2 regions of the Agrobacterium sp. H141 genome follow, and region 2 is predicted to be linked to the other one. Evidence: riboswitches for the same ligand, from Rfam matches in the RefSeq annotation. Region 2 holds a riboswitch; the other holds the start of a gene.

Region 1 (7,061 bases), 440 kb from region 2:
ATCGCGGACAGGCTGAAGGCAAAGTCCTAGCAAAGCAGTATCCAAGACACCGAATGCATTCATGTGTATCGGTCGCTTATTCCGCAGCCTCAACTGCGTGCGACTGCGCCACCGCCGGCTTGAACTCCGCAGCGTCAAGCCCGTTGTCGGTGACGATCACAGCGCTGCATTCCGGAATTTCGACCCAGGTGTCTTTCTCGTCGTTCAGCGGCTCTGACACAAGGCAGTAGCCGCCGCCCATGGGTGCGGCGAACAGCGTCGGCGCGTTGGCATCGCTCGCGTAGCGGACCCCATACAAGGCCTTTCCATCTGAGAAGGCGGCCGTGAAGCGCACGCGCGCTGAGCCCAAGATCTCATTGCTCAGCTGTTCGACAAAACCTATTGCATTGGCCATGGCCTGCAAGGGTTGTTCGCGCATGCCAAGCTGGAGAGCCAACAGAAACAGAAGTTCGGAATCAGTCGAACCACAGCGCGCATTAAACAAATCATCGTCGAGCATGGCTTCCATGGAGCGACGCAGTTTGTCAAAATGGTCGATCTGACCATTGTGCATGAAAGACCAGGTGTCGTGCACGAAGGGATGACAATTGTCACGGCGTGTCGAACCATGGGTTGCTGCCCGCACATGGGCAAGAAAGAGCGGTGACCGGATTTGCCCGGCAAGACTTTTCAGATTGCAGTCAGACCATGCCGGCAGCACATCGCGAAAACGGCCCGGTTCAGGACGATCACCATACCAGGCGATGCCGAAACCATCCGCATTGGTCGCGGTCTTGGCCTTCGTGGCACAATGGGATTGTTCAATCAGGGAATGAGCAGGCGAGCTGACAAGCTCTTCAAGATAGAGAGGCGCTCCGCGATAGGCTGCCCAACGGCACATGTCTTTTGTTCTCCGGCCAGCCGCATCCGCATGCGGCGGTCCAGACAGTGTTGGCATTCTTGGCTAAGATTATCTTAACCCGCCCATCTTTCATTGAAAGATTTTTGTCGGCCTCGCCAAATCGAACGGAGATACGGCAGCAAAAAAGGTGAACAGTGCGTTCTGGCCCACCCTCTTCGCGTCACGGCTGTTTCGACTATATTGGCTGCAATTCTGCTTTTGCTCGAAAGGAGCCACAGATGTCCATTCGACCTGTCAAACACGAAAGCCAAGCCCAGCCCACCATGGAAGGCGCCGGTGTCAAACTGAATCGGGTCTTTGGCTTCGGCGATCCGTCGATGACTGACCCCTTCTTGATGATGGATGATTTTCGCAACGACAATCCGCAGGATTATATTCGCGGCTTTCCCTGGCATCCGCATCGGGGTATCGAAACGATTACCTATGTCTTGGCAGGCACCGTTGAGCATGGCGACAGTCTTGGCAATCAAGGCATGCTCGGTGCCGGAGACATTCAGTGGATGACAGCCGGTAGCGGCATCATGCACCAGGAAATGCCGAAGGGCGATTTCGCCGGCAAGATGCATGGCTTCCAGCTATGGGCCAACCTGCCGTCTTCACTGAAGATGACGGCACCGCGCTATCAGGACATCAAGGCCGCAGACATTCCGGTCGTCGTCGACGACGATGGCACGGCAGTGCGGGTGGTCTCCGGCAGCTTCTGGGGTAAATCCGGACCCGTGGACGGTATCGCTGCCGAGCCTGTGTATCTCGATATCTCGGTGCCGCCGGGCAAGCGCAAGACGTTTCCAGTTGATACCTACCGCTCGGCCTTTGCTTACATCTTTGCGGGTTCCGGCACTTTTCGGGATGCCTCGAAGCCGTTCGGCGTGCGGGTGGAGAAGGAGTTCGAGGGCGAAGAACTCAATATCCGCGACCTCTCCGGCAATCGTACACTGGTCGTCTTCGACACGGGCGATGAAATTACGGTTCAGGCAGGTGATCAAGGCATCCGCTTCCTTCTGGTGTCGGGCAAACCGATCAAAGAACCGGTCGCCTGGCATGGCCCGATCGTGATGAACACCCGTGAAGAATTGATGCTGGCGATGCAGGAACTGCAAAACGGAACATTCATCAAGGCCGATCACTAACGGCGCGGCCTGAACCACTCGAAAGTGCGGGATGAAAAATTCGGCATTTTCGGGTGGCAGATCTTCGCCCGGATTGCGATGTTGTCTTGAACCAACGAGGGAGCGGACAATGCGGATAGACGGGCAGTGCCATTGCGGCAAGGTGACCTATGAGGCAGAGATCGATCCGGCCGAAGTCTATATCTGCCATTGCACAGACTGCCAAAGGCTGACCGGGTCGCCGTTCCGCGTCACGGTTATCACCGCCTCAAATACCGTTCGCCTGACAGGTTCGGCACCAAAGCTCTATATAAAGCACGGCGACAACGGGAATGTGCGAAAGCAGTTTTTCTGCCCCGAATGCGGATCGCCACTCTTTACCACAGGCGAAGATGAAACCGGTGAGCGCGGAATTCGCTGGGGAAGCATCAACCAACGCTCACAACTGTTTCCTCGCGAACAGATGTGGTGCCGGTCCGCAGCAACCTGGTTGCCTGACATCAATGACCTTCCCGAAGATCAGGAAGATTGACGCGAGGCAACGGACTGCCTGCCCTTGGAGGTCAGCTTTGGCGCCACAGCTCATGAAAATGATGGACCGGGCCGTGACCTGCTCCGACCGCCAACTGACCGGCAGCCAGAACAGCCCCCGTCAGCCAGATCTTGGCAGTCGAAATGGCAGTGAGGACGTCCACACCTTTTGCAAGTTCTGCTGCAATCCCGCTCGACAGGGAACAACCGGTTCCATGGGTGTTGGGCGTATCGATGCGGTTTGCTTCGAACCAGTGGGTTATGTCGCTCGTCACCAGAACGTCCGGACTGTCCTTGCCTTCCAGATGTCCGCCCTTCAACAGAACTGCCTTTGGTCCGAGCGTCAATATCTGGCGCGCTTGACCTTCCATCTGCTCTCTAGTCGCAGCTTCCGCTAAACCGAGCAGAACGGCAGCCTCTGGCAGATTTGGTGTGAGGCAGGTTGCAAGTGGCAGGAGTGCGCTTTTCAAGACTGCGACGGCATCCGGTTTGAGAAGCGGTGCGCCACCCTTGGCGATCATGACCGGATCGAGGACGACCGGGACAGATCGATGGCGCTGCAATGCCTCCGCCACAGCCTTCGCAATATCTGCATTGGCGATCATGCCGATCTTAATGGCATCCACGCGAATATCGGCAAAGATCATGCGGATCTGCTCGGCAACGAAGGCATGCGGCAGCGGATAAACCGCAGACACGCCTTGCGTGTTTTGCGCGGTCAATGCGGTGAGCGCTGCCATTCCGTAGGCGCCCAAAGCGGAGAAGGCCTTCAGGTCTGCCTGGATGCCCGCCCCGCCGGATGGATCAGATCCTGCAATGGAAAGGACGTTTCGGATCATGCGTTCATCCCCCCACAACCGGTGAAACATGATCTCGAATTTGCGCTGTACTTCATCTCGTCCCTTTCAACCGGACGAAGACGCGGGAGATCTTGATCAGAAAGCGATCCAATCGGACGATCCCGAGCGACTCCCTCCGCCAGCATTATCTGGTTCAGGTTCCAAGGGTACCTCTCAGCCCGTCTTGCAACGAACGCCCCTGTCTCTCCAGACCTCAGTTTAACGGCAAAGCCAACGCTGTGTCACGCGCGAAGCTGAGGCGCGCTGGGATGTAGCAAACAGCCTTCGGCCCTGATGCTGGCGCTCCGACTTTGCCTCCTGAAATATTTCCGGCGGGCCTGTTGGACAGCCCGCCTCGAGAGATTACCTTGCCTACCGAATCCGTTCCCCACCCTGCCACATCCGCGCAGACCGCTTCCATCTGAAAGTCCCTCAATGCCTCAGAACACCAATGACGTCTTTGCAACCGGTTACGACGCCTTTCTGTTTGATCTAGACGGAACCTTGATTAACTCGATTCTGGCCGCCGAGCGTGTGTGGAGCCGTTGGGCAGAAAAGCATGGTCTGGATGTGGAAGCTTTTCTGCCGACCATGCACGGCAAGCGCGGCATCGACACAATCCGCGGACTTGCCCTGCCGGGAGTGGATCCGTTGGCAGAGGCAGCTGACGTCGAACGCGGGGAAATCGAGGATGTCGAGGGCGTGGTCACGATCGAAGGTGCCGCAGCGTTCCTATCGTCGCTGCCGCCGTCGCGGTGGACCATCGTGACATCGTCACCCATCAATCTGGCAAAGGCCCGTCTGGGCGCGGTCGGACTGACACTACCGTCAGGCAGCGTGACCGCAGAGGATGTAACGGTGGGCAAGCCAGATCCGAGCGGGTACCGCCTGGGCGCGTCCCGGCTCGGCTTCGACCCCAGCCGCTGCCTTGTGTTTGAAGATGTGCCGGCCGGCGTTCAGGCGGGCAAGGCAGCGGGCGCGGATGTGATGGTCATCACCTCGACGCATCAGCACGAGCACGCCCTTGGCGAGCCATCGATCATCGACTATCGCGAAATCTCGGCTACGACAGACGAGGATGGCCGACTGCGATTGGTCAGGCGGTAATCACGCCGCCTTTGCGACGTGATATTCCTTGATCTCGACCATCTTGATCGCAGGATGGCGTTCGGATTCATAGCGAAGCGAGAACGTATCCTGCGCCATGAAGACTGGATCGCCATCTAGGTCCCGGCAGATATCGCCGCGACGTGCGGTGATGAACTTTTCCAGATCGGCGTTCTGATCGGCTGAAATCCATCGGCAGACAGAGAAGCGCGCCATCTCGAACGAGACCGGCAGGCCATATTCCCCTTGAAGGCGCTCCTTCAAGACGTCAAGCTGCAGCGCTCCAACAACCCCGACGATGGCGGGTGAGCCGTCCTCCGGCTGAAACAACTGAACCACGCCCTCTTCCGCCATCTGCTGCAAGGCTTCCTTGAGCTTTTTGGCCTTCATGGCATCCTCCAGGCGAACGCGACGCAGGATTTCCGGGGCAAAATTGGGCACGCCCTGAAAGACGAGCGCTTCGCCCTCTGTCAGTGTGTCGCCGATACGCAGTGTTCCGTGGTTCGGAATGCCAACGACATCGCCGGCATAGGCCGTGTCGGCAAGCTGACGCTGGGATGCGAAGAAAAACTGCGGCGCGGTCAGGCCAAGCTGCTTGCCGGTGCGGGCAAGCTTTGCCTTCATGCCGCGCTCCAGCTTGCCAGAACAGACACGCGCAAAGGCAATACGGTCGCGGTGGTTCGGGTCCATATTGGCCTGTATCTTGAAGACGAAGGCCGTCATCTTGTCTTCGCTTGCATGGACGGTACGAATATCCGCCACCTGGTCGCGCGGGGGCGGGGCAAGTGCGCCAAGCGCGTTGATGAGGTCGCGCACACCATAATTGCGAAGCGCCGAACCGAAGAAGACTGGCGTCATATGCCCTTCGAGGAAAGACTGCCGGTCGAACGGACGGCAAGCTTCACGGGCGAGTTCCAGCTCCTCGATAAAGCTTTCGCGCTCGTTCTGTGGCAAATTTTCCGCGACAGTTTGAGGTCCGTTGACCGGTGTTGCCTGGACCTGTGAGTCTGGGCCGCGATAGGTGTTGTTGGTCAGATGATAGGAACCGCAAAACGACTTCGAGCGGCCAACAGGCCAAGTGACCGGAGCGGTATCCAGCGCCAGCTTTTCTTCCACTTCGTCCAGAATTTCAAACGGATCGCGGCTTTCACGGTCCATCTTGTTGACGAAGGTGATGATCGGAATATCGCGCATCCGGCACACTTCAAAGAGCTTCAGCGTGCGAGACTCGATACCCTTTGCAGCATCGATGACCATGACCGCTGCATCGACAGCGGTCAGGGTGCGATAGGTATCGTCTGCGAAATCTTCATGGCCGGGTGTGTCGAGAATGTTGAAGACATTGCCGCCGTATTCGAAGGTCATCACGGAGGTGACAACCGAAATGCCGCGCTCGCGCTCGATCTTCATCCAGTCCGAACGGGTCTGAATCCGGTCTTTCTTTGCCTTAACTTCGCCGGCGAGCTGGATCGCACCGCCGAACAGCAACAGCTTTTCGGTGAGCGTTGTCTTACCCGCATCCGGGTGCGCGATGATCGCAAAGGTTCGGCGGCGAGAGACCGCCTCGGCAAGTGTTTCGGCCATGAGCTGAAAATCCTTATTCGTTGGCGGTTATCTAGCGACTTGAGGGCGAATATGCAATTGGAGACACGCAACTCCCGCCAGGAAGGAAAATGCCATGCGCGACGTTCTCGGACCCTTGCTCAATCTCGTTCGCCTCCCCCACGGTGACGGCATGGAATTGCCAGCCTATGAGACGGCGGGCGCCGCTGGCATGGACCTGCGTGCAGCTGTCGGTGAAGACGATGCTGTCGTTCTCGACCCCGGTCAGCGCGCGCTTATTCCAACGGGCTTTGTGTTTGAGGTGCCACATGGATTTGAAGCCCAGATCCGTCCGCGGTCCGGCCTCGCCTACAAAAACGGTATAACCTGCCTCAATACTCCGGGCACCATAGACAGCGACTATCGCGGAGAGGTGAAGGTGCTGCTCGTCAATCTGGGCCATGATCCCTTCGTGATCAATCGCGGCATGCGAATTGCGCAGATGGTGATCGCGCCGGTGGTGCAAGCACGTGTTGCCGAGACATCGTCTGCAAGTGAAACGACACGCGGACATGGCGGCTTCGGATCGACGGGAACGGCATGACGTTACCCCCCGCTCGACCCGGACTCGTTTACCGAGAAGACTATTTCGCTGATGCCGCTGGCTGGCAGTCGGTCAAACAGTTGCTTCGTGACGTCTTCGACGTCGAGATCGACCCGATCGATCTTTATGGCGGCCATGACCGCAGCAGCATTGCATGCGCCTGGTTCGATGAATATGGCAGAGTTGTCGCCAATCTCAGCGCGTTTTCACTGCCAATGATGATTGACGGGCAGGTCAGACGCTGTGGCGGTTGGCAAAGTGGCGCGGTGCTACCTGAATACAGGGGGAGAGGCCTTTTTCGGAGCCTGATTCAGCGAATGCTTGAGCGATGTGAGGAGGCAGGCTTTGAGAGCTTGGTCCTGCTGACGGACAAACCAACACTCTATGCACCTTACGAATTCGAAGTGCTGGCCCAACACATCTTCGAA
Region 2 (7,061 bases):
TTGGCCTTTTCCGGGAAGATCGGATGGTTTTCCAGAAGCGGTCCGAAACGTTCCAGATCGTAGCTCATGGGATCGTCGTCGACCCAGAAGATCGCATGCGGGTTGCCCATGGACATAGCAGAGGGCGAATGCAGGATTGGCGCGTCGATCGGCCCGATTTGCAGTTCTATGCGACTTGTGTCGTAAAATTCTTCCTCAAGCGGGATGCGGTCCCATTCGAAGACCGGACGTCCCATATCGACCGAGATCAGTCCATCGTCATGCTCAATCGCACCTAGGATTCCAGCAACCGTCTGAAATGTGAAGGACTTGCGTCCCGTTTCGGCTGCAAGTGCCTGCACGACGCAGCGGGTGCCGTTACCGCAGGCCTGCGCCTTTGTGCCATCGCAATTGAGAATGTCGATCCATGCATCCGTTGCGTCCGTCACGGCGTCGTGGATGGCCATGATCTGGTCGAACGTGGTCTCGGCATTGGCCGCAAGGGCGATTGCGGCTTCTGCAGTCACATGATCCTTGCGGCCACGCATGTCGACAACCAGGATCTTGTTGCCAAGCCCGTTCATCTTTGCGAATTCGACCATTGCGACCATGACATTTTCATTCCGTTTGGGGTTCTTGCGTGTATATGGCGGAATTGACCGTGAATTGCCAGTGTCTAAGGCAGTTTCGATACGCATACCGGCTGTCAGTTTGTGTCGGTTTACGGCGACTTTTCCAAGCTATCCGATGTCGCCAGCTTTACAGGCGCCTCCATTGCTCAGTTGCTTGCAGCCATTGAAGCGTGCGTGCCTCCGGATCGTCGTTCAAGGTAATGTCGGTCACCACTGCAGCAGTGTCGGCACCGGCATGCAATACGAGAGGCGCACGCTCCGAGGTCACACCGCCGATGGCGACCAGGGGAATATTGCCTAGCCGTGCCTTCCAGTCGGTTACGCGCTCAACCCCTTGAGGCGCCCATTTCATCTGTTTCAGGATTGTTGGCCAGACGGGGCCGAGCGCAACATAGTCAGGATTGACGGCAAGCGCCGTGTCGAGTTCAGCATCGTCGTGAGTTGACACACCGAGCTTCAACCCGGCCCTATGAATGGCACCCAGATCCGCTTCCACCATATCTTCCTGACCGAGATGGACAAAATCACAGTCCTCCTCAATCGCGATCTGCCAGTGGTCATTGATGATTAGCTGGCATTCATGGGCTTTGCAGATGCGCCTTGACCTTCGAACATGATGCCTGAGCATCGTGTCATCGATGTTCTTCATCCTGAGTTGCACGAGTTTCACCCCAAGGGGGACCAGACGCTCGATCCAGTCGGCGCTATCGACGATCAGATAGAAGGGATCGAGCTTCATGTGAAAACGCCTTTGCCGATGACGGGTGTGGAGGGCACAGCCATGTCGCGCGGTTCCAGCGGGCCTGCCAGATAGGCGATGCGGCCGGCAGTGATCGCGGAGCCGAAGGCTTGCGCCATCGATGCCGGATCGCCGGCCCCGGATACGGCGGTGTTCAGCAGAACAGCATCATAGCCGAGTTCCATGACCTGCAGTGCATGGGAGGGGCGTCCTATGCCGGCATCGACGATCAATGGGATATCGGCAAATTCGGCCCGCATTGCTTTCAAACCCACCATGTTTTGCGGCCCCATGGCAGAGCCGATCGGTGCGCACCAGGGCATCAGCACCTTGCATCCGGCATCGAGGAGCTTTTCGCCAACCACCAGATCGTCGGTTGTGTAGGGGAAGACGTTGAAGCCATCGTCTGAGAGAATGCGGGCAGCCTCTACCAGAGCAAAAACGTCAGGTTGCAGCGTATCCTGATGGCCGATCACCTCAAGCTTGATCCAGTCGGTGCCAAAGACCTCACGGGCCATCCTTGCTGTCAGTATGGCCTCGGAAACGGTGTGGCAGCCGGCCGTATTGGGCAGAACCCGAACCCCGAGTGCCCGGATCAGATCGAAGAACTCGCCACCCGACTTGCCGCCTGCTGTTTCCCGGCGAAGCGAGACGGTGACAATTTCAGTTCCGGAGCATCTGACGGCCTGCTCAAGGACTGTTGGCGACGGATAGCGCGCCGTGCCAAGCAGAAGACGCGATTGAAGCGCGACATCGTATAGGATCAGCGTCATCGTCAGCCTCCCTGCTTGGGGCTCAGGATTTCGATCCGGTCGCCCTCGTCGAGGCGATGGACCGCGCGATCCTCACGATGAACGAGGTTGCCATTGACGGCGGTCGCCAGCCAATCACCCTCGTAGTCGAGGGCTGCCATGAGATCGAGAAGCGTTGCAACCGCGATTGTAACGGGTTCGCCGTTTACGATCAGTGTCATGCTGTCAGCCTTTCTGTTCTGCGCGTCGGGTGGGAAAGTCGGTCTGCAGCTGCGACCGCGAGTGCCGGAGAAAGCAGGAAGCCGTGGCGGTAAAGCCCGGCAATAGCAAAGCCGTCCGGCGTCTCTTCAAGGCGGGGAATGTTATCGGCAAAGGCGGGTCGAATGCCGGTGCCGGTCTCAATGATGCGAGCCTCTCCAAAAGAGGGATGAAGCGCGTAAGCCGCGTTCAAAAGCTCCATCATTGAACGCGCGGTTATCGGGCCATCGTCGGCAGCTTCGATCATGGTGGCGCCCAGCATGAAGCGATGTTTCTCGCGGGGCACCAGATAGATCGGGTGGCGCGGATAAAGGAGGCGCACCGGGCGCGATAGCGTGATGTCTGGTGTGTCGAGATAGAGCATCTCGCCGCGCACTCCGCGCAGGCCGTTGGCGGGGCCAATGGCGGCTGGTCCGGTGCAGTCAATGATGGTGTCGAAACAGCCGGTGTCCTTTGCTTTTGCACCCAAATGAAAGGTGACGCCGCTTGCTTGCAAAGACCGATGGAGACCGGCCAGGGCTGCTCGTGGATCAAGATGCGCTTCCTCTGGGAAAAAGAGAGCTTTGGAAAAGCGGCCGGCCAAGCAGGGTTCCAGCGCCGCGATCTCCTCTGCATCCAGCCAGTGAAAGCCGCGCGTACGGCCGGCAAATCGCTTCAGTTCTTCTCTATCGCGGGGTGGAGCGACGACTAGAGTCCCATTCTTCGTCACCGAGCCTGGAAGTGCCGCCTCCCACCAGTCGGCTGCCGAAAGGCCAAGTTCAAGAATGCACTCTTCCGCCGCCTCACGCTCGCAATACGGAGCCAACATGCCGCCCGCATAACGCGACGCGCCATGGCCTATGACAGAGCGGGTTTCACTGACCTCAACCTTGATGCCGCGACGCGTGAGTTCGAAGGCAGCCGTGAGGCCTGCAACGCCTGCGCCTTTGATCAGAACAGCCATGGACGCGACTCCGTGACTGAAGCCGGTTCTGGGTGATGAGCCGGCTTGCCCGATTGTCGATCGTGAAAGCGCCTCATTGCTTTCCTCCTTCGACCGGCATGTAGAGATCGCCGCCCGCACGGTATTTCTCGACCATGGCGGCCATTCCTTCTTTCTGGGCCTCGGCGCGGATGTCGTGGGAGATGCGCATGGAACAGAATTTGGGGCCGCACATGGAGCAGAAATGCGCTGTCTTGTGCGCCTCTTTTGGCAGGGTCTCGTCATGCAGCGCACGTGCCGTTTCCGGGTCGAGCGAGAGGTTGAACTGATCTTCCCAGCGAAACTCGAAGCGGGCGCGGGACAGCGCATCGTCGCGGGCCTGTGCTGTCGGATGGCCCTTGGCGAGGTCTGCGGCGTGGGCCGCGATCTTGTAGGTAATGACGCCGGTCTTCACGTCGTTGCGGTCTGGCAGGCCCAGATGTTCCTTCGGCGTGACGTAGCAGAGCATGGCCGTGCCAAACCAGCCGATCATGGCGGCGCCGATGCCGGAGGTAATGTGGTCGTAACCGGGGGCAATGTCGGTGGTCAGTGGCCCCAGGGTGTAAAAGGGGGCCTCGCCGCAAACGGCGAGCTGCTTGTCCATATTGGCCTTGATCTTGTGCATCGGCACATGGCCGGGGCCCTCGATCATCACCTGGCAGTCCTTTGCCCATGCGATCCGGGTAAGCTCGCCCAGCGTCTCCAATTCGGCAAACTGGGCGGCGTCATTGGCATCGGCAATCGAACCGGGGCGTAAGCCATCACCGAGTGAGAAAGACACGTCGTAGGCGCGGCAGATGTCGCAGATCTCGTCGAAATGCTCGTAGAGAAAACTCTCCTTGTGGTGATGCAAACACCACTTGGCCATGATCGAGCCGCCGCGACTGACGATACCGGTGACCCGGTCGACGGTCAGATGGATATAGGAGAGCCTGACGCCGGCGTGGATGGTGAAATAGTCGACGCCCTGCTCGGCCTGCTCGATCAGCGTATCGCGATAAACCTCCCAGGTGAGGTCCTCGGCAATTCCATTCACCTTTTCCAGTGCCTGATAAAGCGGCACGGTGCCGATCGGTACGGGTGAATTGCGGATGATCCATTCGCGGATATTGTGGATGTTGCGGCCTGTGGAGAGATCCATCACCGTATCGGCACCCCAGCGGGTGGCCCAAACCATTTTGTCCACCTCCTCTGCCATGGAGGAGGTGACTGCGGAGTTGCCAATATTGGCGTTGATCTTGACCAGGAAATTGCGGCCGATGATCATCGGCTCGGCTTCGGGATGGTTGATGTTGGCTGGGATAATCGCACGACCCCGGGCGATCTCCTCGCGCACGAAGTCCGGCGTTATGACATCCGGGATCGCCGCGCCGAAGTCTTCTCCATCGCGTGCTTGCATTTCCTTCACGGCCTTGCGGCCAAGATTCTCGCGGATCGCCACGAATTCCATCTCTGGCGTGATAATGCCGGCGCGGGCATAGGCAAGCTGGGTGACAGCCTGCCCGGCGAGCGCTTTTCGGGGCGTCGGCAAGGCAGGAAATTGCGGGGTCAGTTTCTCACCCGAGACAAATCCGTTGTCTTCGGGTTTCACCGAGCGACCGTCATAGGCTTGCGTATCGGCGCGCGCTGATATCCACGCCTCTCGCAGGCGGGGCAAGCCCTGTTCAATGTTTATGGTGTTGCCAGGGTCTGTGTAGGGACCAGAAGAATCATAGACTGTGACCGGTGGTTCGCCAGCGGTCGGGTGGACGCTGATCTGGCGCATGGGAACGCGGATATCGGCATGGACCTCGCCTGTGACATGGATTTTTGTCGATGCCGGCAGCGGACCAGTGGTGACTTCGGGTGTTGGAATTTTCGAGGCAATGTTCATCGTGAGGCTCCAAGTATTCGGTTTGGAGACCCAGTCATGTCAGCCGGAATGATGGAAAGACGCCACAAGCCCCAATAATATTCGGGCCTTGATTGTACAGCGCTCGCACCGTCCCTACGCCAGTATGAACTGGATCAGGTTCAACGGGTCACCGCGCTGTTTATGCAAACCTAGCGGAATCTCAGCCCCTTGTCGGGACACCCCTGGTGAATGGCTTCAAGGTTCTTCCGCGAATGACGATTTGTCAATGCCGTTTAGGGCATGGGCACGTCGAACACCTCGCCTGCATGAAGCGGGCGGAAGCGGGATGCCGCTATGTCCCTTTCTGCCAAGGCCTGGCTCAGCGCGGTGACGGGCGCGTCTATGGCCTCGTCGGTCAGCTGGAATGTGCCGAAGTGGTGACCTGCCACATGGGCTGCATTGCAAAGCGCCATACCGTCCACGGCTTCTTGCGGACTTTGATGCTGACCCTTCATGAACCAGCGCGGTTCATAGGCGCCAATCGGTAAATTGGCGAGACGGAAACCGCCGTGTTTTTCCCGGGCTGCTCGATAGTTTATGCCGTCGTGAAAACCGGTATCGCCGACATGATAGATTTTGCCGACAGGCGTTGAAATCACGAATGCGGCCCAGAGTGCCATGCGTCTGTCGGTCACCCCGCGGGCTGACCAGTGATGGCATGGTTCTGCATCAATCGTTACGCCGTCCCAATAGGATAGCTGCTCTCCCCAATCCATGGTCGAGACCTTGGCGTCCGGAATGGATTTGTGGATGACCGTGTCATTGCCAAGCGGCGTGATGATGTGGGCACCGTGCTCGGCATAGAGGCGTTTCAACGTCGAGATGTCGAGATGGTCATAGTGATTATGTGTCACGAGCACCACGTCGATATCCGGAAGATCATTGAAGGCGATCCCCGGCTTGGCCGCCCGTTTCGGCCCGGCAAAACTCAAGGGGCTTGCGCGATCAGACCAGAGGGGATCTGTCAGAATGTTGAGGCCTGCGACCTGAATGAGCAGAGAGGCATGGCCGATCATCGTGACGCGAAGCTCATCGCCCGTGATGCGCTGTGTCGGTTTTGTCGGTGCAAAGGGGCTGGGGGCCGACTTTGGCCATTTCGCCCGTTCACCTTTGAACTTCCACTTTAACAGCTCGCGCAGGCCTGCCGGTTTGATGCCGCCAGGGTTGAAAAAGCGAACGCCGTCGAAATGCTCGGAGGGCGGACCATCATAATAGGGGTTGGGCAGCTTCTTTGGCATTCTTCCCTCCTCGCAACGAAACCGTGTCCAGTGTTACCTAAGCTTCATAACGTCAATTGAAAGACGCTGACCTTAAAGCAAAAGGCCCCGCAGTCTTGACTTTATGATGGATTTCCTGTTTATCGCGCCGAAATCAGCGACAAGAGCAGACTCTTGAGCCGCCGACCGGGACCCCTAACAGGTATAAACAGATCCCGGAGGTCAACACCCGACAGCGCGATGCGCCCTCGGGTGCTTTTTGGCTTTGCGTCTTGTTTTTGCCGCCGAAAGAACCAACGTTGCGGGCGAAGCTATAGCCAACTCGAAACGACAAGGAAGAGCCGATGTTTGAAAACCTCCAGGACCGCCTTGGATCCATTCTGAATGGACTGACGGGCCGTGGCGCGCTGTCGGAGGCGGATGTTTCCGCTGCCCTGCGCGAGGTGCGTCGTGCGCTTCTCGAAGCCGACGTCGCGCTGGAAGTGGTGCGCGAATTCACCGAGAAGGTGCGCGAAAAAGCCGTTGGCGCCGCCGTTGTGAAGTCGATCAAGCCTGGCCAGATGGTCGTGAAGATCGTTCACGATGAGCTGGTAGACATGCTGGGTGCCGAAGGCGTCACCATTGATCTC

What was found. Region 2 has a riboswitch for thiamine pyrophosphate ahead of thiC (phosphomethylpyrimidine synthase ThiC). Riboswitches for the same ligand answer to the same signal wherever they lie in the genome.
Region 1: it holds a riboswitch for thiamine pyrophosphate, as region 2 does, so the genes downstream of both, thiD (bifunctional hydroxymethylpyrimidine kinase/phosphomethylpyrimidine kinase) here and thiC (phosphomethylpyrimidine synthase ThiC) in region 2, are expected to answer to the same signal.

The regions. Positions count from the first base shown of each region.
Region 1 is NZ_CM169893.1:3,997,698-4,004,758, forward strand. It holds gene coaBC (bifunctional phosphopantothenoylcysteine decarboxylase/phosphopantothenate--cysteine ligase CoaBC) at 1-30, shown strand, start outside; gene ACWPM9_RS18820 (class II glutamine amidotransferase) at 77-880, opposite strand; gene ACWPM9_RS18825 (pirin family protein) at 1,120-2,031, shown strand; gene ACWPM9_RS18830 (GFA family protein) at 2,141-2,542, shown strand; gene thiD (bifunctional hydroxymethylpyrimidine kinase/phosphomethylpyrimidine kinase) at 2,574-3,380, opposite strand; TPP riboswitch at 3,495-3,591, opposite strand; gene ACWPM9_RS18840 (HAD-IA family hydrolase) at 3,816-4,487, shown strand; gene ACWPM9_RS18845 (peptide chain release factor 3) at 4,488-6,071, opposite strand; gene dut (dUTP diphosphatase) at 6,166-6,633, shown strand; gene ACWPM9_RS18855 (GNAT family N-acetyltransferase) at 6,630-7,061, shown strand, end outside.
Region 2 is NZ_CM169893.1:159,648-166,708, forward strand. It holds gene dapF (diaminopimelate epimerase) at 1-590, opposite strand, end outside; gene ACWPM9_RS00695 (thiamine phosphate synthase) at 739-1,350, opposite strand; gene ACWPM9_RS00700 (thiazole synthase) at 1,347-2,123, opposite strand; gene thiS (sulfur carrier protein ThiS) at 2,126-2,323, opposite strand; gene thiO (glycine oxidase ThiO) at 2,320-3,303, opposite strand; gene thiC (phosphomethylpyrimidine synthase ThiC) at 3,377-5,194, opposite strand; TPP riboswitch at 5,288-5,409, opposite strand; gene ACWPM9_RS00720 (MBL fold metallo-hydrolase) at 5,449-6,453, opposite strand; gene ffh (signal recognition particle protein) at 6,777-7,061, shown strand, end outside.